2 regions of the Streptomyces europaeiscabiei genome follow, and region 1 is predicted to be linked to the other one. Evidence: predicted binding sites of a transcription regulator. Region 1 holds the regulator's gene; the other holds the start of a gene.

Evidence for each region. The regulator HrcA, encoded in region 1, represses chaperone genes, less so after heat shock. The targets are predictions, from matches to a motif close to TTNGCACTCNGNNNNNCNGAGTGCNAA.
Region 2: a site for HrcA is predicted at 12,067-12,093, ahead of groES (co-chaperone GroES). Genes of this name have one in related genera too.

The regions. Positions count from the first base shown of each region.
Region 1 covers NZ_CP107841.1:3,533,513-3,548,290, forward strand. Annotated here, with positions in the region: gene dnaJ (molecular chaperone DnaJ) at 145-1,278, opposite strand; gene hrcA (heat-inducible transcriptional repressor HrcA) at 1,279-2,295, opposite strand; gene OG858_RS15295 (MBL fold metallo-hydrolase) at 2,633-3,370, shown strand; gene OG858_RS15300 (DUF3097 domain-containing protein) at 3,500-4,315, shown strand; gene OG858_RS15305 (hypothetical protein) at 4,355-4,882, opposite strand; gene hemW (radical SAM family heme chaperone HemW) at 5,041-6,273, opposite strand; gene OG858_RS15315 (ATP-binding SpoIIE family protein phosphatase) at 6,409-8,736, opposite strand; gene OG858_RS15320 (HAMP domain-containing protein) at 8,841-13,001, shown strand; gene OG858_RS15325 (response regulator) at 12,998-13,576, shown strand; gene OG858_RS15330 (AMP-dependent synthetase/ligase) at 13,654-14,778, opposite strand, start outside.
Region 2 covers NZ_CP107841.1:6,446,031-6,460,808, forward strand. Annotated here, with positions in the region: gene OG858_RS28305 (carbohydrate ABC transporter permease) at 1-879, opposite strand, end outside; gene OG858_RS28310 (ABC transporter substrate-binding protein) at 876-2,240, opposite strand; gene OG858_RS28315 (LacI family DNA-binding transcriptional regulator) at 2,362-3,459, shown strand; gene OG858_RS28320 (endo-1,4-beta-xylanase) at 4,083-5,450, shown strand; gene OG858_RS28325 (LCP family protein) at 5,519-6,586, shown strand; gene OG858_RS28330 (YciI family protein) at 6,702-7,058, shown strand; gene OG858_RS28335 (RNA polymerase sigma factor) at 7,102-8,394, shown strand; gene OG858_RS28340 (class I SAM-dependent methyltransferase) at 8,427-9,623, opposite strand; gene OG858_RS28345 (polysaccharide deacetylase family protein) at 9,791-10,804, shown strand; gene OG858_RS28350 (polysaccharide deacetylase family protein) at 10,981-11,976, shown strand; gene groES (co-chaperone GroES) at 12,239-12,547, shown strand; gene groL (chaperonin GroEL) at 12,702-14,327, shown strand.

The DNA.
Region 1 (14,778 bases):
GGCATGTTGCCATGTCCACCGGACTTCGCCGAATCGGGGAAGGGTGCGGGCCCCGGCCCCGTAAGGGACGCGGGGCTGTGACATGTGCGGCTCCGCCACGTGGGCGACCGGCCACGCATCACCCGCACCCCGGCGGACAACCGGTCAGCGCCCGTTGAACGCGTCCTTCAGCCGCGAGAACAGGCCCTGCTGCCCGGGCTGGAACTGCCCCGTGGGCCGCTCCTCACCCCGAAGCACCGCCAGCTGCCGCAGCAGCCCCTCCTGCTCCGGGTCGAGCTTCGTCGGCGTCTGGACCTCGACGTGGACGATCAGATCGCCTCGGCCGCCGCCCCGCAGATGCGTGACGCCCCGCCCGTGCAACGGGATCGACTGCCCGGACTGCGTCCCGGGCCGGATGTCGACCTCCTCGAGACCGTCCAGCGTCTCCAGCGGCACCTTCGTGCCGAGGGACGCCGCCGTCATCGGGATCGTCACCGTGCAGTGCAGATCGTCGCCGCGCCGCTGGAACGTCGAGTGCGGCAGCTCGTGGATCTCGACGTAGAGGTCACCGGCGGGACCGCCACCGGGCCCGACCTCGCCCTCACCGGCGAGCTGGATCCGTGTGCCGTTGTCGACACCGGCCGGGATCTTGACGGTGAGCGTCCGCCGCGACCGCACCCGCCCGTCGCCCGCGCACTCGGGACACGGGTTGGGGACGATCGTGCCGAACCCCTGGCACTGCGGGCAGGGCCGGGAGGTCATGACCTGACCGAGGAAGGACCGCGTGACCTGCGAGACCTCACCACGACCGCGACACATGTCACAGGTCTGGGCGGTGGTCCCCGGGGCCGCGCCCTCGCCGCTGCAGGTCGTGCACACGACGGCCGTGTCGACCTGGATGTCCTTCGTCGTGCCGAAGGCCGCCTCGTCGAGGTCGATCTCCAGCCGGATCATCGCGTCCTGGCCCCGGCGCGTACGCGACCGAGGACCCCGCTGCGACGCCGTACCGAAGAAGGCGTCCATGATGTCCGAGAAGTTACCGAAGCCACCGGCGCCGAAGCCGCCCGCGCCGCCGCCCGCCTGGGACAGCGGGTCGCCGCCGAGGTCGTAGACCTGCTTCTTCTGCGGGTCCGAGAGCACCTCGTAGGCGGCGTTGATCTCCTTGAACCGCTCCTGGGTCTTCGGATCGGGGTTGACGTCCGGGTGCAGCTCGCGCGCGAGCCTCCGGAACGCCTTCTTGATCTCGTCCTGGGAAGCGTCGCGGCGCACGCCGAGCACGGCGTAATAGTCCGTGGCCACTCAGGACTCCGCCAGGATCTGTCCGACGTACCGTGCCACCGCTCGTACCGCTCCCATCGTTCCCGGATAATCCATGCGCGTAGGTCCGACCACGCCCAGTTTCGCTACCGCCTCGCCGCCCGAACCGTAACCGACGGAGACGACGGACGTGGAGTTGAGTCCCTCATACGCGTTCTCATGACCGATGCGTACGGTCATGCCCGAATCCCCGGCCTCGCCAAGCAACTTGAGGAGGACGACCTGCTCCTCCAAGGCTTCCAGAACGGGCCGGATGGTGAGGGGGAAGTCATGTCCGAAGCGGGTGAGATTGGCGGTACCGCCGATCATCAGCCGCTCCTCGCTCTCCTCGACGAGTGCTTCCAGCAGGGTGGAGAGCACCGTCGTGACCGTGCCCCGGTCCTCGACGTCGAACGCCTCGGGCAGGTCCTCGACCAGCCTCGGCACGTCGGTGAACCGGCGGCCCGCGACCTTGCTGTTGAGCCGGGCGCGCAGATCCGCGAGTGACGTTTCTCCGAACGGCGCCGGGCAGTCGACCAGCCGCTGCTCCACCCGTCCCGTGTCCGTGATCAGCACGAGCATCAGCCGGGCGGGGGCCAGCGACAGCAACTCCACGTGCCGCACCGTCGACCGTGTGAGCGACGGATACTGCACGACGGCGACCTGCCGGGTGAGCTGCGCGAGCAGCCGTACGGTTCTGGCCACCACGTCGTCGAGGTCGACGGCGCCGTCCAGGAAGTTCTGGATGGCGCGCCGCTCGGGCGGGGTCATCGGTTTGACGCCGGCCAGCTTGTCGACGAAGAGCCGGTACCCCTTGTCGGTGGGGATGCGGCCCGCGCTGGTGTGGGGCTGGGCGATGAAGCCCTCGTCCTCCAGCGCCGCCATGTCGTTGCGGACGGTCGCCGGGGAGACGCCCAGGTTGTGCCGCTCCGTGAGCGCCTTGGAACCGACCGGCTCCTCGGTGCCCACGTAGTCCTGGACGATGGCGCGCAGCACCTGGAGCCTGCGTTCACTGAGCACCGCGCACACCTCCAGCTCGCTCTCCTGTGGCTCTCCCTTGGCACTCACCCCGGGCGAGTGCCAACACTCCCCGCCCAGTGTACGGCGGTGGGGTACGCCCCCGGCAAGGCCGGTCCAGCCATGTCGTGCCGACGTGTACCGACCTGTCCGACGATGTCGGGCCACTTCCTACCGGCGAGTTCGGCGACCGTCGACGCCACCCGGACCGCCGGCCGGCGGCACATCGGTGGCCACGTCACCCTTCGGCCTGCCCGCGGCCGGTCCGAAGCCTTCCCGCCGGCCTCCCCCGGCGCCCTCCCTCACCCGGCACGCGGGGAGCTACAGCTAGCGTCGGCGCATGACGGTGACTTGGGAAGAGTGCGGATGGCAGGGATTGACGCCCCGGGTCGGACGGTGCCGCCTTCCCGGCTGGGACTGCACGGTCGGACTGGTGGTCGGGGACGGTTCGGCCCTCATGATCGACGCGGGTTCGAGCCTGCCGGAGGGCGCGCGGTTGCGCACCGAGGCGCGCCGACTGCTCGGGGGCGCCCGTGTGACACATCTCGCGCTCACCCACCCCCACTTCGACCATGTCTTCGGGGCGGCGGCGTTCACCGGGGTGGAGGTCTTCGGCGCGATGGGCGTCGACGGCGTCCCGACCGGTGCGTGCGACGCCCTCCGCGCGGACGCCGTGCACCACGGCCTCCCCCCGGCGGACGCCACCGAGGCCGCCGACCTCCTCGTACGCCCCCACCACCACGTCTCCGGCGAGTGGACGCTCGACCTGGGCGGCGACGTCCGGGTGCTCCTGGCGAACGTGGGCCCGGGGCACACGGGCCACGACCTGGCCGTCCTGGTCCCCGGGACCGCGCACGGCCGCCCCGGGGTCGTGTTCTGCGGGGACCTGGTCGAGGAGTCCGGCGAACCCCAGGCGGGCCCCGACGCGGTCCCCTCCCGCTGGCCGGCCGCCCTGGACCGGCTCCTGGAGCTGGGCGGCGAGGACGCGTTGTACGTGCCCGGCCACGGGGCGGTGGTGGACGCGGCGTTCGTACGGGCCCAACGGGACGCGCTGGCAGGGCGCTTCGGCGTGTCCTAGCCGGTCGCGGTGGACCTCGGTCGGCGCGGGCCATGGCCTGTCACCGGACATCGGCAATCAGCCATCAGCCATCGGCGTGTCGCGCTGAGCGGGGGACATCCGGGCGCGGCTTCTCCTATCGTCATCCGAATGCGCCAGTACTCACCCGACCTGACCCCTCCCTGGAAGAAGCCCAAGCCGGCCCCCGAGGTCCCGGCCGACCCCGGTCTGGTCGTCGAGGAGCCCACCACCGGCTTCTGCGGCGCGGTCGTGGGCTGCGAGGCGGGCACGGTGACGCTGGAGGACCGCTTCGGCAAACACCGTGTGTTCCCGCTGGAACCCCGGGGCTTCCTCCTTGAGGGCCGGGTGGTGACCCTGGTACGCCCCTCGTCCGCGGCCCCCGTCCGCCCCTCCCGCACGGCCTCCGGCTCGGTCGCCGTACCCGGCGCCCGCGCCCGCGTGGCCCGCGCCGGCCGGATCTACGTCGAGGGCCGCCACGACGCCGAACTCGTCGAGCGGGTCTGGGGCGACGACCTGCGTATCGAGGGCGTGGTGGTGGAGTACCTGGAGGGCGTGGACGACCTGCCCGCGATCGTCGCCGAGTTCGCCCCCGGACCGGACGCCCGTCTCGGGGTCCTGGTCGACCACCTGGTCCCCGGCAGCAAGGAATCCCGTATCGCCGAGTCGGTGACCAGCGACCACTCGCTCGTCGTGGGCCACCCGTACATCGACGTCTGGGAGGCCGTGAAGCCGTCGTCGGTGGGCATCACGGCGTGGCCCCGCGTGCCGCGCGGCCAGGACTGGAAGACGGGGGTGTGCCGGGCGCTGGGGTGGCCGGAAAACACGGGTGAGGTGTGGCAGCGGCGGATTCTGTCGCGGGTGCGGTCCTATCGGGACCTGGAACCCGAACTGCTGGGCCGGGTGGAGGAGTTGATCGACTTCGTCACGGTCGGCGAGGGTGCGTGACGTCGGCGGGGTGACTTCGGCGGTGCGTGACGTCGGCGGTCAGCCCTCTCCGCGCCTTGCCAACCGCTCCCGGTGTCCCGCCCGGTCGGGCTGCCCCGCGTACGGCAGCGGCTGCGCCACCAGCCCGAACCACAGCTCGGGCGCCCACTGGCTCAGGGCCTTCTCGTAGGGCTTGAAGGAGTGGGGGAGGTGGATGCGGTAGCGCAGCCGGGGCAGACCGGGCCGGAGCGGTTCCGTGTCACGGACGAACTGCCACAGCAGCGGGTCGTCGCGGTCGATCTCGCCCCGGGGGCACAGTTCGACGGTGAAGGTCCGGTGGTAGTAGATACCCACCCCGGCGAGCGAGTCCCAGCGGATCAGGGCGATCTCCTTGCCCCGGATCCACCAGAATCCCGTCGCGTCGAAGGCCATCATCCACCGGCGGGTCCGCCAAGTGGAGACGACCGGGATGGCGAAACCCACCGCGACCAGCATCAACAGCACGCCAACCCAACCGGTGCCGAGGATCCCGTCGCGGCTCAGACCACGGACCACCGCCATCACGCCGAACCCACCGGCATTGAGCACGATGAGACCGAACGGCAGGAGCGACAGAAACCGCCGCAGACCAAACCGCAATATCGTCGCGTCCGCAGCCGGCGCTCCCCCAGAGATCATGGGGCGGGACCCTATCCGAGGGACTACGCCCCCACCAGAGCCGTAGCCGTCTCGGTCCACCAGCAGTCTCAGTCCACCAGGTCGCGCACCACCGCGTCCGCAAGCAACCGCCCCCGCAGCGTGAGCACCGCGCGCCCCTCCTCGTACGGCGCCGCCTCCAGCAGCCCGTCGGACAGAGCGCGCCCTGCCGCCGCCAGGCCTTCCTCCCGCAGCAGCGACAGCGGGCAACCCTCCCGGAGCCGCAGCTCCAGCAGGATCCGTTCGACGCGGCGGTCCTCGTCCGCCAGCAGCTCCCGCCCGGCCCCCGGGGACCGACCCGCCGCCAGCGCGCCCGCGTACGCGCCCGGGTGCTTGACGTTCCACCAGCGCACGCCGCCGACGTGGCTGTGGGCGCCCGGCCCCGCGCCCCACCAGTCGGCGCCGCGCCAGTACAGCTCGTTGTGCAGGCAGCGGCCGGCCGCGGAGGTGGCCCAGTTGGAGACCTCGTACCAGGCGAAGCCGGCGGCCGAGAGCATCTCCTCGGCGATCAGGTAGCGGTCGGCGTGGACGTCGTCGTCCGTCATCGGGACCTCACCGCGACGGATGCGCCGGGCGAGCTGCGTGCCTTCCTCGACGATCAGCGCGTACGCCGAGACGTGGTCCGGTCCGGCGCCGAGCGCGGCGTCCAGGGAGGCCCGCCAGTCGTCGTCGGACTCCCCCGGCGTGCCGTAGATCAGGTCGAGGTTGACATGGTCGAAGCCCGCCGCGCGGGCCTCCGCGACACACGCCTCCGGGCGCCCCGGCGTGTGCGTGCGGTCGAGGATCTTCAGGACGTGCTGCCGGGCGCTCTGCATACCGAAGGAGAGGCGGTTGAAGCCGCCCGCCCGGAGGGTCTCCAGATAGGCGGGGTCGACCGACTCCGGATTCGCCTCCGTCGTCACCTCCGCGTCGTCCGCGAGGCCGAACTCCTCCCGGATCGCCCCCAGCATCCGGACCAGGTCGTCGGCGGCCAGCAGCGTGGGTGTGCCGCCACCGACGAAGACCGTACGGACGGGGCGCGGGTCGTCGCCGAGGACCTTGCGGGCGAGGCGGATCTCGTCGACGACCGTGTCCGCGTAGTTGTCGCGGGAGGCGAGGACACCGCCGGTACCGCGCAGCTCGGTCGCGGTGTAGGTGTTGAAGTCGCAGTAGCCGCAGCGGGTCGCGCAGTACGGGACGTGCAGATAGAACCCGAGGGGACGCTCGGCCGCGCCGGCCAGGGCGTGCGCGGGCAGCGCCCCGTCGTCGGGGACGGGCTCACCGTCGGGGAGTGCGGAAGGCATGCCCTCCATTGTCCAGCACCGGCCGACCCACGAAATCCGTCACTTTCTGTCACCTTCCGTCACGCCGCTGTCGCCTTCCGTCACACCGGCGTTCGGTGCTCCGCTCTCGTCATTCCGCTACGTCACCCCGCTACGTCACTCCGCCTGCAACACCAGCAGCGCCAGATCGTCGTCCGGCGGGCGTTCCCCGAACTCGTGCACGAGTCGTCGGATCCGTTCGGCGATCAGCTGGGCGTCGAGCCCGGCGCAGTCGGAGAGCACTGCGGCGAGACCGTCCCCGTCGTCGAACATGTGCGGGCCGTTGCGCCGCTCGGTGACCCCGTCGGTCACGCAGAGCAGCGTGTCTCCGCAGCGCAGCTCGAACGTCTCGGAGATGTACTCGGTGTCCTCGATCACCCCGAGCAGCGTCTGTGGCTCGGCCACGGCCCGTACGTCGCCGCCGGGGCCCAGGAGCAACGGCAGCGGGTGCCCGGCGGAGGCGAGGGTGCAGCGGACCCCGCCCTCCACGGGGACGAGTTCGCCGTAGAGGAGGGAGAGGAAGCGCGTCTGCGGGCCCTCGGGGTCGACGAGGCCGGGGTCGCCTGCCGTGACCAGGGCGCGGGCGGCTGCGTCCGCCGCCTCGGTCGCGTCGTCGAGGAGGAGCTGGTTGAGGCGGTCGAGCACGTCCGCGACGCCGTATCCCTCGCGGGCGAGCAGCCGCAGCCAGGGCCGGGCGAGGCCGATGACCACCGCCGCCTCGGGGCCCTTGCCCTGCACGTCGCCGATCGCGAAGCCCCAGCGGCCCCGGCCCGCCGGGAACAGGTCGTAGAAGTCGCCGCTGGGCCCGCCCTTGTCGCACGGCTCGTAGACGAGCGCGCTCGACACACCGGGGATCTCGGCGACCGCGCCCGGCAGCAGTCCGCGCTGCAGGACGCGGCTGATGGTGGCCTGGCGGGCGTACTGACGGGCCGCGCCGATGGACAGCGCGATCCGTCGGCTGAGGTCCTCGACCAGCCCGGTCACCTCGTCCGGGAAGCGGAGCAGTCCGGCCCGGCCGATGACGAGGGTGCCGAGCGGCCGCCCTCCGGCGATCAGCCGGTAGGCAAGCGCGGCCCCGCCTTCACCCGCCTCCACCACCTCGCTTTCACCCGCCTCCGCCGCCTCGCCTTGGCCCTCCTCCACCGGCCCGCCTTGGCCCCTTGGCGCGCCGCTCCCGGAAGCCGTTCCGGTCCCCGAACCCGATTCCGTCCCCTCATCCGTCGCTTCGATCCCCGACCCCGTGTGAGGCCACGGCACGGGCACCGCCCGCGACCTCACCGACTCGGGCAGCCTCGGTGGATCCTTCTCCAGGGCCCGGCGCAGTTCCTCGATGCGGTTCTCGCTGCCGTGCCAGACGCGGGCGAGCCGTGGCGCCGGGCCGAGCGAACCGTCGCCGCCGCGCCAGCCCAGCCCCTCCTCCTCCAGCCACACCGCGCACCAGTCGGCCAGTCTCGGCACCAGCAGTTGTCCGGCGAGCGCGGCGACCAGATCCTCGTCCAGCTGGCCGGCGAGCAGATCGGACGCCTCGGCGAGGAAGGAGAGCGCACCCCGGTTCAGCCACTCCCGGTCATGCTCCACGCCCCGCCGGGGCATGGGGGCGACCAGATCGACCGGGCCCACGCCGAGTCCGGGGCCTGCCTCACCGGCGTAGCCGGAGTAATCGGCGTACGCCCGCGCGCCTTCGAGCGCCGGCGCTTCAGCAGCACCGGCGTACGCCCGCGCATCCCAGCTCTCGCCCCCTTGAATCTCTTGAACCCCCTGGATCCCCCGGACCTCTTGGACCTCCTCGGTCCCCTCGCTCCCCGCAGCCCCCGAGCCGCCTTCGCCCCCCGCGCCCCCCTCATCCCCGCCGTACGCCTCGAACGTGCCCTCCACCGCCATCGCCCCGTCGACCGACAGCCGGGCCCAGACCGTCTTCACGCCGGTCCGATAGGTGATCCCCCAGGCTTCGGAGAGCGCGGCGACCAGACGCAGGCCACGTCCGTACTCGGCAGCCCCGTAGGGCCGTTCGACGAGGTAGGGGCGTTCGGCGCCCTCGTCCCGTACCGTCTTGGAGGGGTGGTGGTCCGAGACCTCGACGAGCAGCCACCCGGCTGCGGCAGGGACGTCGCGGCCGAGACGGCACAGCAGTTCGACGTCCGTGCCCGCGTGGACGACCGCGTTGGTGACCAGTTCACTGACCACCACGAGCACGTCCTCGACGAGGCGGGCGGAGAGGGCGGCGGCACCCGGTAGGTCGAGCTCGGCCCATTCCGCGAGCGCGGCGCCGACGAAGCGCCGGGCGGCTCCCGGCGCGAGCGGACCGCTGGGAAGCGACAGGTGCGCCGCCGCGCGCCGGTCGAGCCCCGCGTACGCGGTCGCGGCGTACAGGGACTCGGACCCGACGCGCGCCGGCGTATCAGAAGCGCAGGACACGATGTCCCGTTGCGTCGGAATGGCCCCCACTGAGCGGCTCCCTGAGAAAGTTCGGACGAATAGGCCTCAGGCGGCACGGCCAGAGTGACAGACTGACCACGCCCATAAGCGCCGAGTTACCGAAGTGGGCCACCATGAGTGAGAACAGTGCTACGCGGGTGCTCGAAAACGGCCAGAAAGACAGCCGAACGGACGGACTGATCCGGGCATCCGATCTCCGCGCGCTGATCGCGGCCATGACCGCCGCCCGCGACGGCAGCTTCACAAAAGTCCCGGAGGCGGGCCCCGCCCCGGTGGCGGAGCTGTGCGCCCTGTTCAACCAGATCATCGACCGTAGCACCCACTTCGGCACCGAAGTACAGCGTGTGCGGCGGGAGTTGGTCCGCCACGGCCGCCTCGACGAGCGGCTCTCCGCCAGTCCTGGCCAGGGCGCCTGGGCGACCCGTGTCGACGACGTGAACCAGACGCTCGACGCCCTGGTCGCCCCCGCCGCGAACGCCACGCGCGTACTGGACGCGGTGGCGGGCGGCGATCTGACCCAACGCGTCGACCTGCACGACGGCAACCGCCAGCTCCGGGGCGATCTGAGGCGGTTGGGCCGTGCCGTGAACAAGATGGTCGACCAGCTGTCGCTGTTCACCGGCGAGGTGACCCGGGTCGCCCGCGAGGTCGGCACGGAGGGTCGGCTCGGCGGCCGGGCCAAGGTCCGTGGTCTGTCGGGAAGTTGGCGGGACGTGACGGAGGCGGTCAACACCATGGCCGCCCGGCTGACCGCACAGGTGCGTGACATCGCCCTGGTGACCACCTCGGTGGCGCGCGGCGACCTCACCCGTACGGTGACCGTCGAGGCGACCGGCGAGCTGCTGGAGCTGAAGCTCACCGTGAACACGATGGTGGACCAGCTCTCCGCCTTCGCGGACGAGGTGACGAGGGTCGCCCGCGAGGTCGGCACCGAGGGGCAGCTCGGGGGCCGGGCCCAGGTCCGGGGCGTCTCCGGGGTCTGGAAGGACCTCACCGACAACGTCAACTTCATGGCCTCGAACCTGACTTCACAGGTCCGCAACATCGCCCAGGTGACCACCGCCGTCGCCAACGGCGACCTGAGCCAGAAGATCACGGTGGACGCGCAGGGCGAGATCCTGGAGCTGAAGTCCACCATCAACACGATGGTGGACCAGCTCTCCGCCTTCGCGGACGAGGTGACGAGGGTCGCCCGCGAGGTCGGCACCGAGGGCAATCTCGGCGGCCGGGCCCAGGTCCGGGGCGTCTCCGGCGTCTGGAAGGACCTCACCGACAACGTCAACTTCATGGCGGACAACCTGACCTCGCAGGTCAGGAACATCGCCCTCGTCTCCACAGCCGTCGCCCAGGGCGACCTCGGCAAGAAGATCACGGTCGAGGCGAAGGGCGAGATCCTCGAACTCAAGTCGACGATCAACACGATGGTGGACCAGCTCTCCGCCTTCGCGGACGAGGTGACGAGGGTCGCCCGCGAGGTCGGCACCGAGGGCAACCTCGGCGGCCAGGCCCAGGTCCGGGGCGTCTCCGGCGTCTGGAAGGACCTCACCGACAACGTCAACTTCATGGCCCTGAACCTGACTTCGCAGGTCCGCAACATCGCCCAGGTGACCACCGCCGTCGCCAACGGCGACCTCTCCAAGAAGATCACCGTCGACGCGCGCGGCGAGATCCTGGAGCTGAAGGACACCGTCAACACGATGGTGGAGCAGTTGCGCGCCTTCGCCGACGAGGTGACCAGGGTCGCCCGCGAGGTCGGCACCGACGGCGCGCTCGGCGGGCGGGCCCAGGTGCTGGGCGTGTCGGGTGTCTGGCGTGACCTCACCGACAACGTCAACTACATGGCGGACAACCTGACCTCACAGGTCAGGAACATCGCCCAGGTGACCACGGCCGTGGCGAACGGCGACCTCTCCAAGAAGATCGACGTGGACGCGCGCGGCGAGATCCTGGAGCTGAAGACCGCCATCAACACGATGGTCGACACCCTCTCCTCCTTCTCCTCCGAGGTCACCCGGGTCGCCCGCGAGGTCGGCTCCGAAGGCCAACTCGGGGGCCAGGCAAGGGTCGAGGGCGTGTACGGCACCTGGAAACGTCTGACGACGAACGTGAACGAACTCGCGTCGAACCTGACCACCCAGGTCCGTGCGATCGCCGAGGTCGCCTCCGCCGTGGCCCAGGGAGACATGTCCCGCTCGATCACGGTGGAGACCCAGGGCGAGGTCGCCGAGCTGAAGGACAACATCAACCTGATGGTGGCCAACCTCCGCGAGACCACCCGCGCGAAGGACTGGCTGGAGTCCAACCTCGCCCGCCTCGCCGCCCTGATGCAGGGCCACCGCGACCTGATGGAGGTCGCCGACCTGATCCTGCGGGAGCTGACCCCGCTGGTGAACGCCCAGTACGGCGCCTTCTACCTGGCCGACCCCGACGAGGACGGCGCGGCCCCGCTCCCGGTGGCGCCCACCAAGGGCCTCGCCTTCATCGCGGGCTACGGCGCGGCGCAGGGCGCGACCGTCGAGACCGGCGGCCTGCCCGTGCACGGCCTCGTCGCGCAGGCGGCCCGCGAGAAGAAGCGGATCCTGGTGGAGGAGGCCCCACCGGGGTACATCAAGATCAACAGCGGTCTGGGCGAGGCCTCCCCGTCCAGTGTCGTGATCATCCCGATCCTCTTCGAGGACAAGCTCCTCGGCGTCATCGAGCTCGCCTCCTTCTCCCGTTTCTCCGACGTCCACCTGGCGTTCTTCGACCAGTTCGTGAACACCATCGGCGTCGCCATCAACACCATCATCGCCAACTCCCGCACGGAGTCCCTCCTCGGCGAGTCCCAGCGCCTCGCCATGCAGCTCCAGGAACGCTCCGACGAACTCCAGAAACAGCAGGCGGAGTTGCAGCGCTCCAATGCCGAACTGGAGGAGAAGGCCGCACTGTTGGCCACCTCCTCGCAGTACAAGTCGGAGTTCCTGGCGAACATGTCCCATGAACTCCGGACCCCGCTGAACTCGCTCCTGATCCTGGCGCGGCTGCTCTCCGACAACCCGGACGGCCATCTCACCGACCAGGAGGTGCAGTTCGCGAGCACGATCCACCGCTCCGGCTCCGACCTCCTCCAGCTGATCAACGACATCCTGGACCTGTCGAAGATCGAGGCGGGCCGGATGGACGTACGCCCGAAGCGTCTCCCGCTCATCAAGCTCCTGGACTACGTCCACGCCACGTTCCGCCCCCTCACCCTCGACCGGGGCCTGGCCTTCGAGGTCACGGTCGGCGAGAACGTGCCGCGTGAGATGTACTCGGACGAGCAGCGTCTCCAGCAGATCCTGCGCAACCTCCTCTCCAACGCGATCAAGTTCACCGCGTCCGGCCGGGTCGAGCTGACCGTCAGCCGCGTCAAGGACCCCGACCACCGCCTCACCCGCGAGGACCACGACGAGGTGATCGCCTTCGCGGTCTCCGACACCGGTATCGGCATCGCGGCCGAGAAACTCCCGGTGATCTTCGAGGCGTTCCAGCAGGCCGACGGCACCACCAACCGCAAGTACGGCGGCACCGGCCTCGGCCTGTCCATCAGCCGCGAGATCGCCGGCCTGCTGGGCGGCCGCATCATCGCCGAGAGCGTCCCCGGCCAGGGCTCCACCTTCACGCTGTACGTCCCCGTCTTCAGCCCCGGCCACGGAGTGACGGGCCCCACCGCCGAGGAGCCCGGCAGCCTCGTACCCGAGCAGCTGACCATCGAGCCGTACCCGGCCGCCCACGACAGCGACGACACCTGGCCCGCGCCCACCAAGCTGGAGGCGTGGAAGGCGGGACGTGCCGGTCAGGTCCTGCCCGGGCGCCGGGTGCTGATCGTCGACGACGACATCCGCAACGTCTTCGCGCTCACCCATGTCCTGGGCCGCGTCGGCATGACCGTCCTGTACGCGGAGAACGGGCGCGAGGGCATCGAGACCCTGGAGCGCAACCCGGACGTCGAACTCGTCCTGATGGACATCATGATGCCGGAGATGGACGGCTACGAGACGATCTCCGCCATCCGCCGCACCCCGCGCTGGGCCGGCCTGCCCATCGTCGCCCTCACCGCCAAGGCGATGCCCGGCGACCGCGAGAAGTCCATCGCCCGCGGGGCCAACGACTACGTACCGAAGCCCGTGGACGTCGACCGACTGCTCACGGTCGTCTGCGCGGTCCTGGACCCGGAGGGCTCGGAGAGCCCGGCGGATCCGGCGGACCCGGCACCCGAGAAACGCACCGACGAGAACGAGGCACCTTCACCATGACCACTCAGGACCGGACCGACGGACGCGCGGGCATCCTCCTCGTCGACGACATGGAGGACAACCTGATCGCCCTGGAGGCCGTCCTGGGATCCCTCAACGAGCCGCTGGTACGGGCCCGTTCGGGCGAGGAGGCCATGAAGGCCCTCCTCCGGCAACGCTTCGCCGTCGTCCTGCTGGACATCCGCATGCCCGGCATGGACGGCTTCGAGACCGCCGCCAACATCAAGCGCCTCGACCAGACCAAGGACGTCCCGATCATCTTCCTCACCGGCACCGACGCGGACGCGGGCTACACCTTCCGCGGCTACGCCACGGGCGCGGCGGACTACGTGACCAAGCCCTTCGACCCCTGGGTGCTGCGGGCGAAGGTGAGCGTCTTCCTGGATCTGCACCGCAAGACCCGGCAACTGGAGAGCGTGCTGGCGGGGCACCAGGAGCTCACGGAACAGGTGGACTCGAAACTGGCCGCCCTGCAGAAACAACTGTCCGAATCCACTCCGGACCTGCCGGAGGTCCGAATACAGCTGCAAGACCTCCGAGCCCTGGTGACAAGGGACCACGGCAGCCGCTCCTGAGGGGCGCGGGGAACTGCGCGACAAGCCACGACGATCCCGCAGCCGCCAAGCAGTCCCCGCCACCCCCGCAGAAGGCGCTACGCCTCCCGGGCCCCCGCGTACATGTCCTCGATAAGGTGCTGGTACTCCTTCTCCACCACAGGCCGCTTCAACTTCAGGCTCGGCGTCAGCTCACCGTGCTCGACATCGAGATCCCGCGGCAGCAACCGGAACTTCTTGATCGTCTGCCACTTCTGCAGGCCCTCGTTGAGCTGCTTGACGTACCCCTCGACCATCTCGACCGTCGCCGGCGCCGCGATGATCTCCTCGTACGACTTGCCTTCCAGCCCGTTCTCCGCGGCCCAGCCCCGGATGGACAGTTCGTCGAGGGCGATGAGGGTGGTGCAGAAGTTGCGGTCGGCGCCGATCACCATGACGTTGGACGTGAACGGGCACAGCGCCTTGAACTGCCCCTCGATCTCGGTCGGCGCGATGTACTTGCCACCGGACGTCTTGAACAGGTCCTTCTTGCGGTCGGTGATCCGCAGATACCCGTCGGGCGACAACTCCCCGATGTCACCGGTGTGGAACCACCCGTCGGCCTCCAGGACCTCCGCGGTCTTCTCCGGCAGCCCGTGGTAGCCCTCCATGATGCCGGGGCCACGCAGCAGGATCTCGCCGTCGTCCGCGATGCGCACCTCCGTGCCGGGCAGCGGCTTGCCCACCGTGCCCGTGCGGTAGGCCTCGCCCGGGTTGAGGAAGGAGGCGGCGGAGGACTCGGTGAGGCCGTAGCCCTCCAGGATGGGGATGCCCGCGCCGGCGAAGAAGAAGCCGATCTCGGGCGCCAGCGCGACCGAGCCGGAGACACAGGCGCGCAGCCGGCCACCGAACGCCTCGCGCAGCTTCTTGTAGACCAGCGCGTCGGCGACCTTGTGCTTGGCCTCCAGCCCGAACGGGACGGACGCGGTACCGGTGCGCCGGAAGTTGTCCTGACTGACCTTGGCGTACTCGCGGGCGACCCCCGCCGCCCACTGGAAGATCTTGTACTTGGCCGGACCGCCCGCACGCGCCTTGCCGACGACGCCGTTGTAGACCTTCTCGAAGATGCGGGGCACGGCGGCCATGTACGTCGGCTGCACGACCGGCAGATTCTCGATGATCTTGTCGACCCGGCCGTCGACGGCGGTGATGTGCCCGACCTCGATGTGACCCGAGAGGAGCAC
Region 2 (14,778 bases), 2.9 Mb from region 1:
GGCGCCGAATCCCGTCAGCCGGACCAGGACCAGCGAGAGGCCGGTCGCGGCGATGACCAGGAAGGACGCGATGGCGCTCGCGTAGCCGAAGTCGTAGGTCTTGAAGCCCGCCTCGTACATCAGGTAGGGCAGGATCGCGGTGTCCGTGCCGGGGCCGCCCTTGGTGAGGATCAGGACCGTCTCGAAGTACGTCAGTGAGCCGACGACCATCAGGACCGTGGACGTGGTGATCGTGTGGCGCAGCTGCGGGAGCGTGATCGAGAAGAACTGGCGGTAGCGGCCGGCACCGTCGATGGCGGCGGCCTGGTAGAGGACGTCGGGGATCTGGCGGGCCCCGCCCTGGTAGATCAGGGTGTGGAAGGGGATGAACTGCCAGCCGCCGACGAAGACGATCGCGAGGAACGCGCCGCTCTGCGAGCCCAGGGTGTCCTTCTGGATGATGCCGAAGTTCGGGTCGAGGAGGGCGTAGAAGAGGATCGCGATGGCGGTGGAGGAGAGCAGGAACGGGACGAAGAAGACCGCGGAGAGGATCGCGCGGTTGCGCTGCCGGCCCGCCGCCCAGACGCCGAGCAGGAGGGCGATGACCGTCTGGAACACCCAGCTGGCGACCGTCAGGACGACGGTCAGCCACAGGGACTGCGTCATCCGGGGGTCGTCGAGGAGCTTGCGCCAGTTGTCGAGGCCCACCGGCCGCGGGTCGCCGAGGCCGTCCCAGCTGGTGAAGGAGAGATAGAGGGCCAGGGCCATCGGGACGACCGCGAAGAAGGTGAAGAAGAGGACGCCGGGGAGGGCCCAGGCGGCGTGCGGGCGGCCGGTGCGGCTCGCGTGGTGCGCCTGCCCCTTCCGCGCCGTCGGGGTCTTCTCGACCGTGACGGTCATTTCAGGCCCTTGCACGCCGTCACGAACTCGCTCGGCGTGGACTTGCCCGCGAACAGCTTGCCTATCTCCGTGTGCATCTTGGTGCCGAGGCCGTCGCCGAGCGCCTGGTCCCAGGAGAGCGTGAACGCGGGGGCCTTCTGCACCATGTCGTACTGGAACTTCGCGTACTCGGGGTTGGGCGCGGAGGTGAGGAGGCCGGCGGCGTTCGAGGTGGTCGGGACGTCGCCGTTGTCGATCAGGGCCTGCGCGTACGCCTGGGAGGCGCAGTCCTTCAGGAAGCCGACCGCCAGGTCCTTGTTCTTCGTACGGGCGTTGACGGACCAGTAGTTGGTGGGGTTGCCGACGACGTTGCGGACATCGCCCGTGCCGCCCTCGACGGTCGGGAAGGGGGCCCAGCCCAGGTTCGCCTTGGCGAAGTCCGGGAACTTGCCGAGCTGAGTGGAGTACTCCCAGGAGCCCATCAGGTGCATGGCGGCCTTGCCGCGCGCGAAGACCGCGGGGGCGCCGCCGTTGACGTACGACACCGAGGTGAACTTGGAGCCGAAGGCGTCGTCGTCGACGAGTTCCTTGACCAGTTCGGCGGCCTTGAGGATCGTGGGGTCGCCCCAGCCCTCGGCGTCGCCGTCCTGGATGCGCTTGAAGACCTCGGGGCCGCCGATACGGTCGACCAGGTACTCCAGCCACATCAGCTCGGGCCAGACGTCGGATCCGCCCAGGGCGAAGGGGGTGATCTTCGCCTTCTTGAGCTTGGCGTTGTTGTCGAGCAACTGGTCCCAGGTGGTGGGGGGCTGGAGCTTGTGCTCGGCGAAGACGGCCTTGTTGTAGAAGAGGATCACCGGTTGCATGCCGCGCATCGGAATGCCGTAGTGGCGGCCCTTGAGATCGCCTGCGGCCAGGACCGACGGCAGGAAGCCGTCCTTGAGGACCGGGTCGCCCTCGATGACGTCGGTGAGGTCGGTGAGCTTGCCCGCCTCCTCGTACGGCTTGATCGAGCCGCCGCCCCAGTTGAAGAACACGTCCGGGGCGCTGGGGGAGCCCATGGCCGTGCGGAGCTTGGGGGAGTAGTCGGAGCCGGGGACCTTCTGCAGCTTGATGGTGCCGCCGGCCTTCTTCGCCGCCGCCGACTTGTTGAACCGGTCGACGCCCGCCTGTTGGACCTTCACCGCGTCGTCGCCGTACACGAACGCGGTGAGCGTCTTGCCGTCCCCGGCGCCGCCCCCGCCGCCGGAGCCGCAGGCGGTGAGGCCGGTGCCGAGTCCCGCGGTGAGCAACGAGGCTGAACCGGCGCCGAGGAACCAGCGCCTGCTGAACGGCCGGCCGCCCGCGCTGTTGCCGGTGACCTGGCCTCTACTCTGCTCCATGACAGCACCCTTCACGAATGTTCGGACGCGCGAATGTTTCGGATGGCACTTCGAATGTTCCGGGAACGTATGACTGTCGAAAGGGTTCGTCAAGAGGTCGCGCAGGGATACGATCCCGCTCATGAAGCCCGCGAAGCCCGAGGAAACCCAGACAAGAGCGCGTGCGTCGCGGTCCACGCAGACCGCGACGCTCGCCGAGATCGCCCGCCAGGCCGGCGTTTCGGCTCCGACTGTTTCGAAGGTGCTCAACGGCCGCGCGGATGTCGCGCCCGCGACCCGTACCCGCGTCGAGGACCTGCTGCGCGCGTACGGCTACCGCCGCCGACGCGCCGAGGCGAGCCGGTCCCCCCTCATTGACCTGGTCTTCCACGAACTGGAGAGCGCCTGGGCGATGGAGGTCATCCGGGGGGTCGAGAACATCGCGCGGGAGGAGGGCCTGAGCGTCGTCCTCTCCGAGAGCGCGGGCCGGCTCACCCCCGGCCGCACCTGGGCCGACCAGGTCGCCGCGCGCCGCCCGCACGGGGTCGTCCTCGTGCTGTCCGGGCTCGACGAGTCCCAGCGCGCGCTGCTGACCAGCAGGTCCATCCCGTTCGTGGTGATGGACCCGGCCGGTGACCCCGGTGACGACGTGCCCTCGATCGGCGCCACCAACTGGCAGGGCGGCCTGGCCGCCACCCGCCATCTGGTCGAACTCGGCCACCGGCGTATCGGTGCCATCAGCGGCCCCTCGCGGATGATGTGCAGCCGCGCCCGGGTCGACGGCTACCGGGCCGCCCTGGAGACCGCCGGGCTGCCGGTCGACCCGGGCCTGCTCAAGGCCGGCGACTTCCATCACGAGACCGGCTACCGGCTGGGCCTGGAACTGCTGCGTCGCCCCGACCGCCCGACGGCAGTCTTCGCCGGCAACGACCTCCAGGCGCTCGGCCTCTACGAGGCCGCCCGGGAACTGGGCCTGCGCATCCCGGAGGACCTGAGCGTGGTCGGCTTCGACGACCTGCCGGTGGCCCGCTGGGTGGGGCCGCCGCTGACGACCGTACGGCAGCCGCTGATGGAGATGGCCGAGGCGGCGGCCCGGCTCGTCCTCGACCTCGGCCGCCAGGACGGCTCCTCGGCGGCGACCCGGGTGGAACTGGCGACGAGCCTGGTGGTGCGGAGCAGTACGGGGGTGCCGCCGAGCGGCACTGACACCGACCGGGTCCTGAGGCCGACCGAGTCCTGACGTCATTGGTCGTCTGGCGCCGGCGGTGCCCCGAGGTCAGCCGTGTGCGGACGCCTGCCGAGTCCTGAGGCCGACCGGGTCCTGAGGCGGGCCGTGCTCTGACGTCAGTGGTCGTCTGACGGCGGCGGTGCCCCGAGGTCAGCCGTGTGCGGACGCCTGCCGAGTCCTGAGGCAGGCCGTGCTCTGACGTCAGTGGTCGTCTGGCGCCGGCGGTGCCCCGAAGTCAGCCGTGTGCGGACGCCCGCCGAGTCCTGAGGCCGACCGGGTCCTGAGGCCGACCGGGTCCTGAGGCAGGCCGTGCTCTGAGGCCGGCCGTGTGCTGACGCCGACCGTGCCCTGACGCCAACTGCCCCCGAAGTCAGCCCTGCCCGGAAGGGGTGCGGGGAACTGCGCGATCGGCCACGGCGGAGCGGCGGTCGGGCTGCGGACCGGACTCGGCGACCGGCCACGGCGGAGCGGCGGTCGGCTGTGGATCGGACCCGGCGGACGGGTGTCCGACGCGGTCAAGCGCCGCCGGTGACCCGTGTGGCCGAAAGTTGATGTATTGACGGGGTGAGACAACCCGCTCCACACTCCTCCGCAGTCAATCGGTTGCACAACCGAAACTTTCGGAGGCACCCGCAATGAGAACCTCCAGAACCCCCTTGCGTTCCCGTCTCGCTTCCCTGTTCACCGGCGTGGCCGCCCTCGCAGCCCTGCTCGTCGCGGCCCCCGCCGCCCACGCCGCCGACCCGCCCCTGCGTGACCTCGCCGCCGCCAAGGGCAAGGGCATCGGCACCGCGGTGACCGGCTCCAAGCTCACCGGCACCTACGGTGAGATCGCGGGCCGGGAGTTCAACTGGCTCACCCCCGGCAACGCCATGAAGTGGGGCTCCGTCGAGCCCACCCGGGGCAATTTCAACTGGACCGAGGCCGACAGAATCGTCGACTTCGCCGAGGCCCACGACCAGGACGTACGCGGCCACACCCTGGTCTGGCACAGCCAGAACCCGAGCTGGCTCGACAACGGCACCTGGACGCCCGCGCAGCTCAGCCAGCTGATGAACGACCACATCGCGCTCGAAGTCGGCCGCTACAAGGGCCGGTTGGCCGCCTGGGACGTGGTGAACGAACCCTTCAACGAGGACGGCACCTACCGCCAGACCCTCTGGTACAACGGCCTCGGCACCGACTACATCGCCCAGGCGCTCACCGCCGCCCGCGCCGCCGACCCGGCCGCCAAGCTCTACATCAACGACTACAACGTCGAGGGCGTCAACGCCAAGAGCACGGCCCTCTACAACCTGGTCAGGGACCTGAAGGCGCGAGGCGTCCCGATCGACGGGGTCGGCCTCCAGGCCCATCTGATCCTCGGCCAGGTGCCGTCGACCCTGCAGCAGAACATCCAGCGCTTCGCCGACCTGGGCGTGGACGTCGCCATCACGGAACTCGACATCCGGATGCAACTTCCGGCCACCGAGGCCAAGCTGGCCCAGCAGCGCACCGAGTACGACGCCGTGGTGAAGGCCTGCGTGGCCGTGACCCGCTGCACCGCCGTCACCGTCTGGGGATTCACCGACTCCGACTCCTGGATCCCGGACACCTTCCCGGGACAGGGCGCGGCGACCCCGTACGACGAGAACTACGCGCCGAAACCCGCGTACCACGGCATCGTGACGGCGCTCGGCGGCACGGTGACCGAGCCACCGGTCCCGGCCGGCTGCTCGGCCGCGTACAGCGTCGCCAACCAGTGGAACACCGGCTTCACCGGCAATGTGACGATCCGCTGCGCCGCCGGGTCCTCGCTCTCCTCCTGGAGGGTCACCTGGACGTTCGGGGCCGGTCAGCAGGTCGGCCAGGCCTGGAACGCGACATGCACCCAGACCGGCGCGACCGTCAGCTGTGCCAACGCCTCCTGGAACGGCGGCGTGTCGAGTGGCGGTTCGGTGAGCTTCGGCTTCAACGGCACCTGGAGCGGCAGCAACCCGGTGCCGACCGTGACGTTGGGCTGAGAAGTCTGAGAATTTCCGAAGGAAAGGCGGCAGGTAGTTTCTCGCCGTAACAATTCGGACGTACGTTCATGTGTGTGACGGGTGAAGGGAACGAGTGCGGGAACGACAACGGGGGCGCGGGCAGACGGCGACGCCGGCTGAAGACGGCCGGGTTCACGCTCGCCTGCGTCCTCGTACTCGGTGTGAGCGGGGCGGGCTGGGCGTTCTGGCGGCTGAACAGCAACATCAAGAGCGTCGACATCAACAGCGCGCTCGGCGACAACCGCCCCGCGAAGATCCAGTCGGCGGCGTCACCCGAGGCGTCGGCCACCGCCGAGGCCCTGCCGAGCGGCGCGCTGAACATCCTCGTCCTCGGCTCCGACTCCCGCAGCGGCAAGGAGAACGCCGAACTGGGCGGAGGCGACGAGGATTCGGGCGCCCGCTCCGACACCGCGATGGTCGTCCACATCGACGAGGGCCGCACCGAGGCGACGGTCGTCAGCATTCCCCGCGACACCCTGGTCACCCGCCCGTCCTGCCCCCTGGAGTCGGGCGGTTCGACGGCGGTGGCGTACAACGTGATGTTCAACAGCGCGTACGCGGTCGGCGGACCGATCTGCGCGGTCAAGACCGTCGAGTCGATGACGAACGTCCGTATGGACCACTACGTCGAGATCGACTTCGCCGGCTTCGCGAAGCTCGTCGACGCGCTCGGCGGTGTCACGGTCACGACGGACGAGGACATCGACGACGAGGACAGTCACCTGAAGCTGCAGGCCGGCACGCACCATCTGGACGGCGAGCAGGCCCTCGCCCTGGCCCGCACGCGTCACGGCATCGGCGACGGCAGCGACCTCGGCCGCATCGGCCTCCAGCAGAAGCTGGTGAAGGCCCTGCTGGACCAGATCTCCTCGACCGACCTCCTCGCCGAGCCCACCCGGCTCTACGAGGTCGCCGACGCGATCACCGGCAGCCTGACGACGGACACCGGCCTGGACTCACTGACCGAACTGATCAGGCTGGGCGAGAGCCTGAAGGGCCTGTCCTCGGACACCACGAGGACCGTGATGATGCCGGTGGTCACGGCCCCCTACGACAGCAACCGGGTGGTGGCGGACGAGTCTGAGGCTAGCGAGCTGTGGGAGTCGCTGAAGTAGCGGCGGAAAATACTCCCGAGGAATCCGGCGGCCGTGTCGATCCGGGGTGCGGCCGTTCGACGCATGGGTGAGAGTCGGGGAGAAGCCCCGGCCGCCGATGCACTTTGGAGTGACCATGCCGCGCTATCTCTCGATGATCCAGATCGACGAGAAGACCGCCCCCGCCGAGGGCCCGAGCCCCGAGCTGATGCAGCGGATGGGGGATCTGCTGGAGGAGATCACCAAGGCGGGGGTCATGCTGGACACCGCCGGGCTGACGCCGACCGCGCAGGGGAAGAGGGTGCGCTGGGAGAGCGGACAACTGTCGGTCACCGACGGGCCGTTCACCGAGACCAAGGAGGTCGTCGGCGGCTATGCGCTGATGCAGTGCAAGGACATGGCCGAGGCCGTCGAGTGGGCCAAGCGGTTCCTGAAGGTGCACGAGGACTTCTGGACGGTCACCTGCGAGGTGCGGGAGATCCAGGAGGGCTGAGCCTGCTTGGCGTGGCTGCCCGCCGGGTGTCTGATGGTGGGCTGTGACCCCACAGCCCACCCCCGTCGGCCGCACCCCCGTCGGCCCCGCCCCCGACCCCGGCACGGCCATCGAAACCGTCTTCCGCATGGAGTCGCCCCGGCTCATCGCCGCCGTCGCGCGCATCGTGCGGGACGTCGGGATCGCGGAGGAACTGGCTCAGGACGCGCTGGTCGCGGCACTGGAGCAGTGGCCGAGGGACGGGGTGCCGGACAACCCGGGGGCCTGGCTGACGGCCACGGCCAAGCACCGGGCGATCGACCTCGTGCGCCGCCGGGAGCGGTACGCGCGCAAGCTCGCCGAGGTGGGCCGGGACCTGGAGGCGGCCGGGCCGTATCTCGACCGGCCGTCCGACCCGGACGACATCGACGACGACCTGCTCCGCCTCGTCTTCACGGCCTGCCACCCCGTGCTCTCCGCCGAGGCCCGCATCGCCCTCACCCTCCGCCTCCTCGGCGGCCTGACCACGCCCGAGATCGCCCGCGCCTTCCTGGCCCCCGAGGCGACGATCGCCCAGCGCGTCGTCCGCGCCAAGCGCACGCTGGCGACGAAGAACGTCGCTTTCGAGGTGCCGTACGGCCCCGACCGCGAGGCCCGCCTCGACTCCGTGCTCGAGGTCATCTACCTGATCTTCAACGAGGGGTACGCGGCCACCGCCGGCGACGACCTGCTGCGTCCCGCCCTGTGCGAGGACGCCCTCCGGCTGGCGCGCGTACTGGCCCAGTTGATGCCCGAGGAACCCGAAGTGCACGGCCTGGTGGCCCTGCTGGAGCTCCAGGAGTCACGGGCCGCCACCCGTACGGGCCCGACCGGCGAACCGGTCCTGCTGAAGGACCAGGACCGCCGCCGCTGGAACCGCCTCCTGGTCGCCCGGGGCTTCACCGCTCTCGGCCGCGCCACCGCCTGCGCGACGGGCGCCCCCGGCCCGTACGCCCTCCAGGCCGCCATCGCCGCGTGCCACGCCCAGGCGCGCACCTATGCGGAGACGGACTGGCTGAAGATCGCCACCCTGTACGCCCTGCTGGCCGTCCGTACCCCGTCCCCCGTGGTGGAGCTGAACCGCGCGGTCGCCGTCTCCATGGCCGAGGGCCCCGGCCCCGCCCTGGAGATCGTGGACGGCCTCGCCGCCGAGCCCGCCCTGCGCGACTACCACTTGCTGCCCAGCGTGCGGGGGGACCTGTTGCGGCGGTTGGGCCGTACGGAGGAGGCCCGCGCCGAGTTCGTACGGGCGGCAGGGCTGGCGCGCAACGAGCGGGAGCGGGCCTTGCTGCTGGCGCGGGCGGAGGAAGGGGCGTGAGAGGGCGTAACGGGGCCTGAGGGGACTGCGGGTCAGGCGGGGTGCCCGATCAGCATCGCCGGCGCTCCCGCGACCCGGGTCAGGAAGACCGTCGCCGAGTTGCGGCCCTGGGGCTTGACCTTCTTGCGCAGTTCCTCCGGCTCGACGGCCGACCCCCGCTTCTTCACGGTCAGGACGCCGACCTCGCGCTCTCGCAGCAGGGCCTTCAACTTCTTGACACCGAAGGGGAGTTGGTCGGTGATCTCGTAGGCGGTGGCGTACGGCGTGACGTGGTGTTCGTCGGCGGTGATGTAGGCGATCGTGGGGTCGATCAGCCCGCCCTCCAGGTCCTCGGCGACCTCGGCGACCAGGTGGGCGCGGATGACGGCGCCGTCGGGCTCGTACAGGTACCGGCCGACCGGGCGGACCGGGGGATCGGGCAGCATGGTGTCGGGGGAGGCGCCGATGCCGGCCTCCGAGGGCAGCAGCATCGCGCGCCGCGCCCCTGGCGTCCCGTCCCCGCGGAACCACAGCACGGCCTCCTTCACATCGCCGCCGTCCGAGATCCACTCGGCCTCGGCCTCCGGGGGGATCGCCTCGTGCGGGATGCCGGGCGCGATCTTCAGCACGCCGAGCGGGGCCTTGAGCGCGGCCGACACGGCCCAGGACAGGGGAGGGGAGTAGGCCTCCGGGTCGAAGATCCGGCCGCGCCCGGAGGACCGCCGGGCCGGGTCGACGAACACGGCGTCGTACCCGGCCGTGTCCACCTCCGTCACATCCGCCTCGCGCACCTCGATCAGATCGGCGAGGCCGAGCGCGTCGGCGTTGGCGCGGGCCACCGCCGCCGTCAGCGGGTCGTGGTCGACGGCCAGCACGCGGATCCCGGCGCGCGCCATCGCGATCGCGTCCCCGCCGATCCCGCAGCACAGGTCGGCGACCGACCGCACGCCCATCGCCCGGAAGCACTCGGCCCGGTACGTCGCCACGGTCGTCCTGGTCGACTGTTCGACCCCGTTCGGTGTGAAGAACATTCGTCCCGCGTCCGTCGCGCCGAACTTCGCCGCCGCGCGCTGCCGCAGACGTGCCTGGGCGAGGGCCGCCGACACCAGTGGCGCCGGGTGGTCGCGGCGCAGCCGGGTCGCCACGGCCAGCTCCCGCGCCGGATCGGTGTCGCGCACCTCGTCGAGGAGGGCGCGGCCCTCGGGGGTGAGGAGGGGGGCGAGGAAGGTGGCGGGGTCCTGGGCGTTCACCGGGCCATTGTCGGTCAGGGGGAGGGGGCGTGGGGCGGGGAGGGGGCGCGGGGTGAGCGGGAGGGACGAGGGAGCGAGGCGGTGGTGTGGGCCAGTCGGTGGATGGTCAGGGGCCGGTGGCGGTGTCGGGGTGGTGCGGAGGGGCCGTCCTGTGAGGATGAGGCGCCATGCGACTCGTACGACAAAATGATGGAAAGAGTGCGAAGCGGGCGAGTTTCTGGAGGGGGAGCGGCGGTGTCCGGGGCTGTGTCGCCCTGCTCGCCGCCGCGGTCATCGTGTCCGGGTGTGCTGCCGGAGGCGGGGGCGGTGGTGGTGCCCCCGAGGAGGCGCCGGGGCAGGGCGCTGCCGAGCGGCGGGAGGCCGCTGAGCCGGCCCACGGCCAGGACCGCGGGCAGCGGCCCTTCGACGCGCCCGGCGCCCGTGCCCTCGACGCGTACGCCGGGAAGTTGCGCCGGGCGCACACCGCACGGGTCGCCGCCGCGAAGCGCTGGGGGCTGGCCGAGGTGCCGCTGCTCGCGCCCGCGCCTCCGGCGGAGAAGCCGACGCTCAGGACGCGTGGGGGATTCGAGGTCGACGGCCACGAGGAGGACGGGCTCCCGCCGGTCTTCACGACCGTCCCCACCCGCCACAAGGTCCTCTTCCTCACCATCGACGACGGCGCCGAGAAGGACCCCGTGTTCCTGCGGATGATGAGCGAGCTGAACATCCCGTACACCGCCTTCCTCAGCGACTACCTGGTCAAGGAGGACTACGGCTACTTCGAGCGGATGCGGGACCGTGGCGTCGCCCTCCACAACCACACCCTCAACCACCGTCACCTGCCCGCCCTCTCCTACGCCGCCCAGAAGCGCGAGATCTGCGGCATGCAGGACGTGATCGAGAAGCGGTACGGGAAGCGGCCCACACTCTTCCGGCCGCCGTACGGGAGTTACAACCGGGACACCCTCCGCGCCGCCATGGTCTGCGGCGTCAAGGCCGTCCCCCTGTGGAACGAGGAGGTCTTCGTCGACCGCTGGGACTACCGCGAAGCGGACCGCGAACTCCGCCCAGGCGACATCGTCCTCAGCCACTTCCGGGGCAGGTCCGACTGGAGCGGCACCATGCCCGACATGGTCCGCCGCTTCCTGAACCTGGCCACCGCCGAGGGCTACGCGGTGGCGAGGCTGGAGGACTACCTGTGAGGGGCGGCGGGGGGCGTCGGGCGAGCCGGGCGAGGGAAGGGCGTCGGGCGAGGGGAGGGGGCGAGGCATCGGGGGGACATCCGGCGCGAGGAAGGCGTGCGGCGCGGGAGGAACGCCGGGCGGGCGGAGGGTGTGGGACCCGGCGAGAGCGGGTGGTGCGCCGGGGGGCGCGTGTGGTGACAGCTCGTACGCCGGTCGCCCGCGCCCTGGCCGCCCTCTGCGCTCTCACGGCCCTCGCCGTACTGCTTCTCGCCGGGTGCGCAGGCGATCCCGGCGGCCGCTCGGCCCGAGCGGAGGGGCCCGGGGCCGAAGCGGCGGAGAAGGACCTGCGGCCGGCGCAGGGCCCGAGGCCGCCATCGGCTCCGGCCACCCGGACACCGACCCCGGCGCTCCCGCCGTCGGCCCCGACCTCGGCGGCCCCGCCCCCGAGCGGGCAGCCGCCCAAGAACCCCGACCCCTCCGTTCCCGCGGCTCCCCGTCACCCCCACTCACCCCCGTACCGCCGCTGGGGCCTCGTCACCCCCCTCGCCCCCGCGCCCGAGCGCCCCGACCGGCCGTCGGCGTCCCGCGCGGCCGGCCCGGGCCTGCCGCCCGTCGTCGACCGCGTTCCGACCCGGGACAAGGTGGTCTTCCTGACGTACGACGACGGCGCCGAGAAGGACCCGAGGTTCGTCGACATGGTGCGTGAGCTGCGGCTGCCGGTGAGCATGTTCCTGACGGACAGCGTCGTGGGGCCGGGGTACGGCCACTTCGCGCGACTGCGGGCCGTCGGCGCGACCGTGCAGAACCACACGCTCGACCACACCGCCCTGCGCGGCCTGCCGTACGCCGGACAGCGCGCCGAGATCTGCGGCCAGCAGCACAAGCTGAAGCAGCGCTTCGGCGTCAGGCCGACCCTCTTCCGTCCGCCCTACGGCGTCTACGACACCACCACGCTCCGCGCCGCCGCCGACTGCGGCATCTCGGCCGTCGTCCTGTGGCGCGCGTCCATGCAGATCAACGACCTCCGCTACGCCGTCGGCGACCACCTCCACCCGGGCGACATCGTCCTGGCCCAGTTCCGGGGCCCGGACCAGCTGAAGGGCTCCACGCTCACCGAGATGACGACGCGGCTGCTGCGCCGGATCCAGGAGCAGGGCCTGACGGTCGGCCGCCTGGAGGACTACCTCTGAGGGCACCCGCCCCGGACGTGTACGAGGCCCGCCGAACCCCGGACGGACCCTCGCCGTCCACCGCGCGACGACCCGCCGCAACCCACTCGATTAGCAGTCCGCTTGACCGAGTGCTAATCGCGGTCATAGTCTCAGGTCTGGCACTCCCCACTGGAGAGTGCCAACTAGCGACGGGCAGATCCGGCACCCGCGACGACGGATCCACCTGGTCGCCACCTCAGACAGTTAACCCCGTGAGATCTCCGAAGGGGGAGGTCGGATCGTGACGACCACCAGCTCCAAGGTTGCCATCAAGCCGCTCGAGGACCGCATTGTGGTCCAGCCGCTCGACGCCGAGCAGACCACCGCCTCTGGCCTGGTCATCCCGGACACCGCCAAGGAGAAGCCCCAGGAGGGCGTCGTCCTGGCCGTGGGCCCGGGCCGCTTCGAGAACGGCGAGCGCCTGCCGCTCGACGTCAAGACCGGCGACATCGTGCTGTACAGCAAGTACGGCGGCACCGAAGTGAAGTACAACGGCGAGGAGTACCTCGTCCTCTCGGCTCGCGACGTCCTCGCGATCATCGAGAAGTAAGGGGCTCCGGGGGTCACCCCGGAAATCCTGCACCCGCTTCCACCGAAGCACATTGCTTTTGAGCTGCGCCCCGGGCCCCCGCGACCTTATGAAGCCGGGCGTTCGGGGCGCAGTTCGTTTCACCCACGTTTTCCGAGAGGGCTGAACCGCTCCCATGGCGAAGATCCTGAAGTTCGACGAGGACGCCCGTCGCGCCCTCGAGCGCGGCGTCAACAAGCTTGCCGACACGGTCAAGGTGACGATCGGCCCCAAGGGCCGCAACGTCGTCATCGACAAGAAGTTCGGCGCCCCCACCATCACCAACGACGGTGTGACCATCGCCCGTGAGGTCGAGGTCGACGACCCGTACGAGAACCTCGGCGTCCAGCTGGTGAAGGAGGTGGCGACCAAGACCAACGACGTAGCGGGTGACGGTACGACCACCGCCACCGTGCTGGCCCAGGCGCTCGTCCGCGAGGGCCTGCGCAACGTCGCCGCGGGTGCCTCCCCGGCCGCCCTGAAGAAGGGCATCGACGCCGCGGTCAAGGCCGTGTCCGAGGAGCTCCTCGCGACCGCCCGCCCGATCGACGAGAAGTCCGACATCGCCGCCGTCGCCGGTCTGTCCGCCCAGGACACGCAGGTCGGCGAGCTCATCGCCGAGGCGATGGACAAGGTCGGCAAGGACGGTGTCATCACCGTCGAGGAGTCCAACACCTTCGGCCTGGAGCTGGACTTCACCGAGGGCATGGCCTTCGACAAGGGCTACCTGTCGCCCTACTTCGTGACGGACCAGGAGCGTATGGAGGCCGTCCTCGACGACCCGTACATCCTCATCCACCAGGGCAAGATCGGCGCCATCGCCGACCTGCTGCCGCTGCTGGAGAAGGTCATCCAGTCCAACGCCTCGCGTCCGCTGCTGATCATCGCCGAGGACGTCGAGGGCGAGGCCCTGTCGACCCTGGTCGTGAACAAGATCCGCGGCACCTTCAACGCGGTCGCCGTCAAGGCCCCCGGCTTCGGCGACCGTCGCAAGGCGATGCTGCAGGACATGGCGACGCTGACCGGCGCCGAGGTCATCTCCGAGGAGGTCGGCCTCAAGCTCGACCAGGTCGGCCTGGACGTGCTCGGCTCCGCCCGCCGCGTCACCGTCACCAAGGACGACACCACGCTCGTCGACGGTGCCGGCGACTCCGGTGCCGTCCAGGGCCGCGTCGCCCAGATCAAGGCCGAGATCGAGAACACGGACTCCGACTGGGACCGCGAGAAGCTCCAGGAGCGCCTCGCGAAGCTGGCCGGCGGCGTGTGCGTCATCAAGGTCGGCGCCGCCACCGAGGTGGAGCTGAAGGAGAAGAAGCACCGTCTGGAGGACGCCATCTCCGCGACCCGCGCCGCGGTCGAGGAGGGCATCGTCTCCGGTGGTGGCTCCGCGCTCGTCCACGCCGTGAAGGTCCTCGAGGGCAACCTCGGCAAGACCGGCGACGAGGCCACGGGTGTCGCCGTCGTCCGCAAGGCCGCCGTCGAGCCGCTGCGCTGGATCGCGGAGAACGCCGGCCTGGAGGGTTACGTCATCACCTCCAAGGTCGCCGAGCTGGACAAGGGCCAGGGCTTCAACGCCGCGACAGGCGAGTACGGCGACCTGGTCAAGCAGGGCGTCATCGACCCGGTCAAGGTCACCCGCTCCGCCCTGGAGAACGCCGCCTCCATCGCCTCCCTCCTCCTCACGACCGAGACCCTGGTCGTCGAGAAGAAGGAAGAGGAGCCGGCCGACGCGGGCCACGGCGGCCACGGCCACTCCCACTGACGTTACGCACGTCGGCAGGTTTTTCTGAGGCCCAGTCCCCGGTTGCCGGGGCTGGGCCTCTTCCCTTGCAGTGACGTCGTGCGCCTGCGGTGGGAACAGTCACCAGGGCAGACGAACCGTGTGGACTCGCGCCCGCTCCTTGCTCGTCCCCCGTCCGGGCGCGAGGCTCACCATGGCGAGCCTCGGGGGCAGTGCTTCGGCGAATCGCAGCCCTCGTACGGCGTGGATGCCGATCTCGGGGCATGAGCCCCGCCGTGGTCTCCGCGACCGCGGCTCCCCAGGTCAGCGTCGTGACGTCCTCGCGCAACCGGATGAAACCGGTCGTCCGTCCGCCGTGAGGGACCGTCACGGACGCAAGGGAGGCGGTCAGTGGCGTTCGCCCGGTGCCCGGCCCACCTCCGTGGCCGCACGCCGCCGTCGCCGTCACCGCCGCGCGCGACGGCCGTGCCGA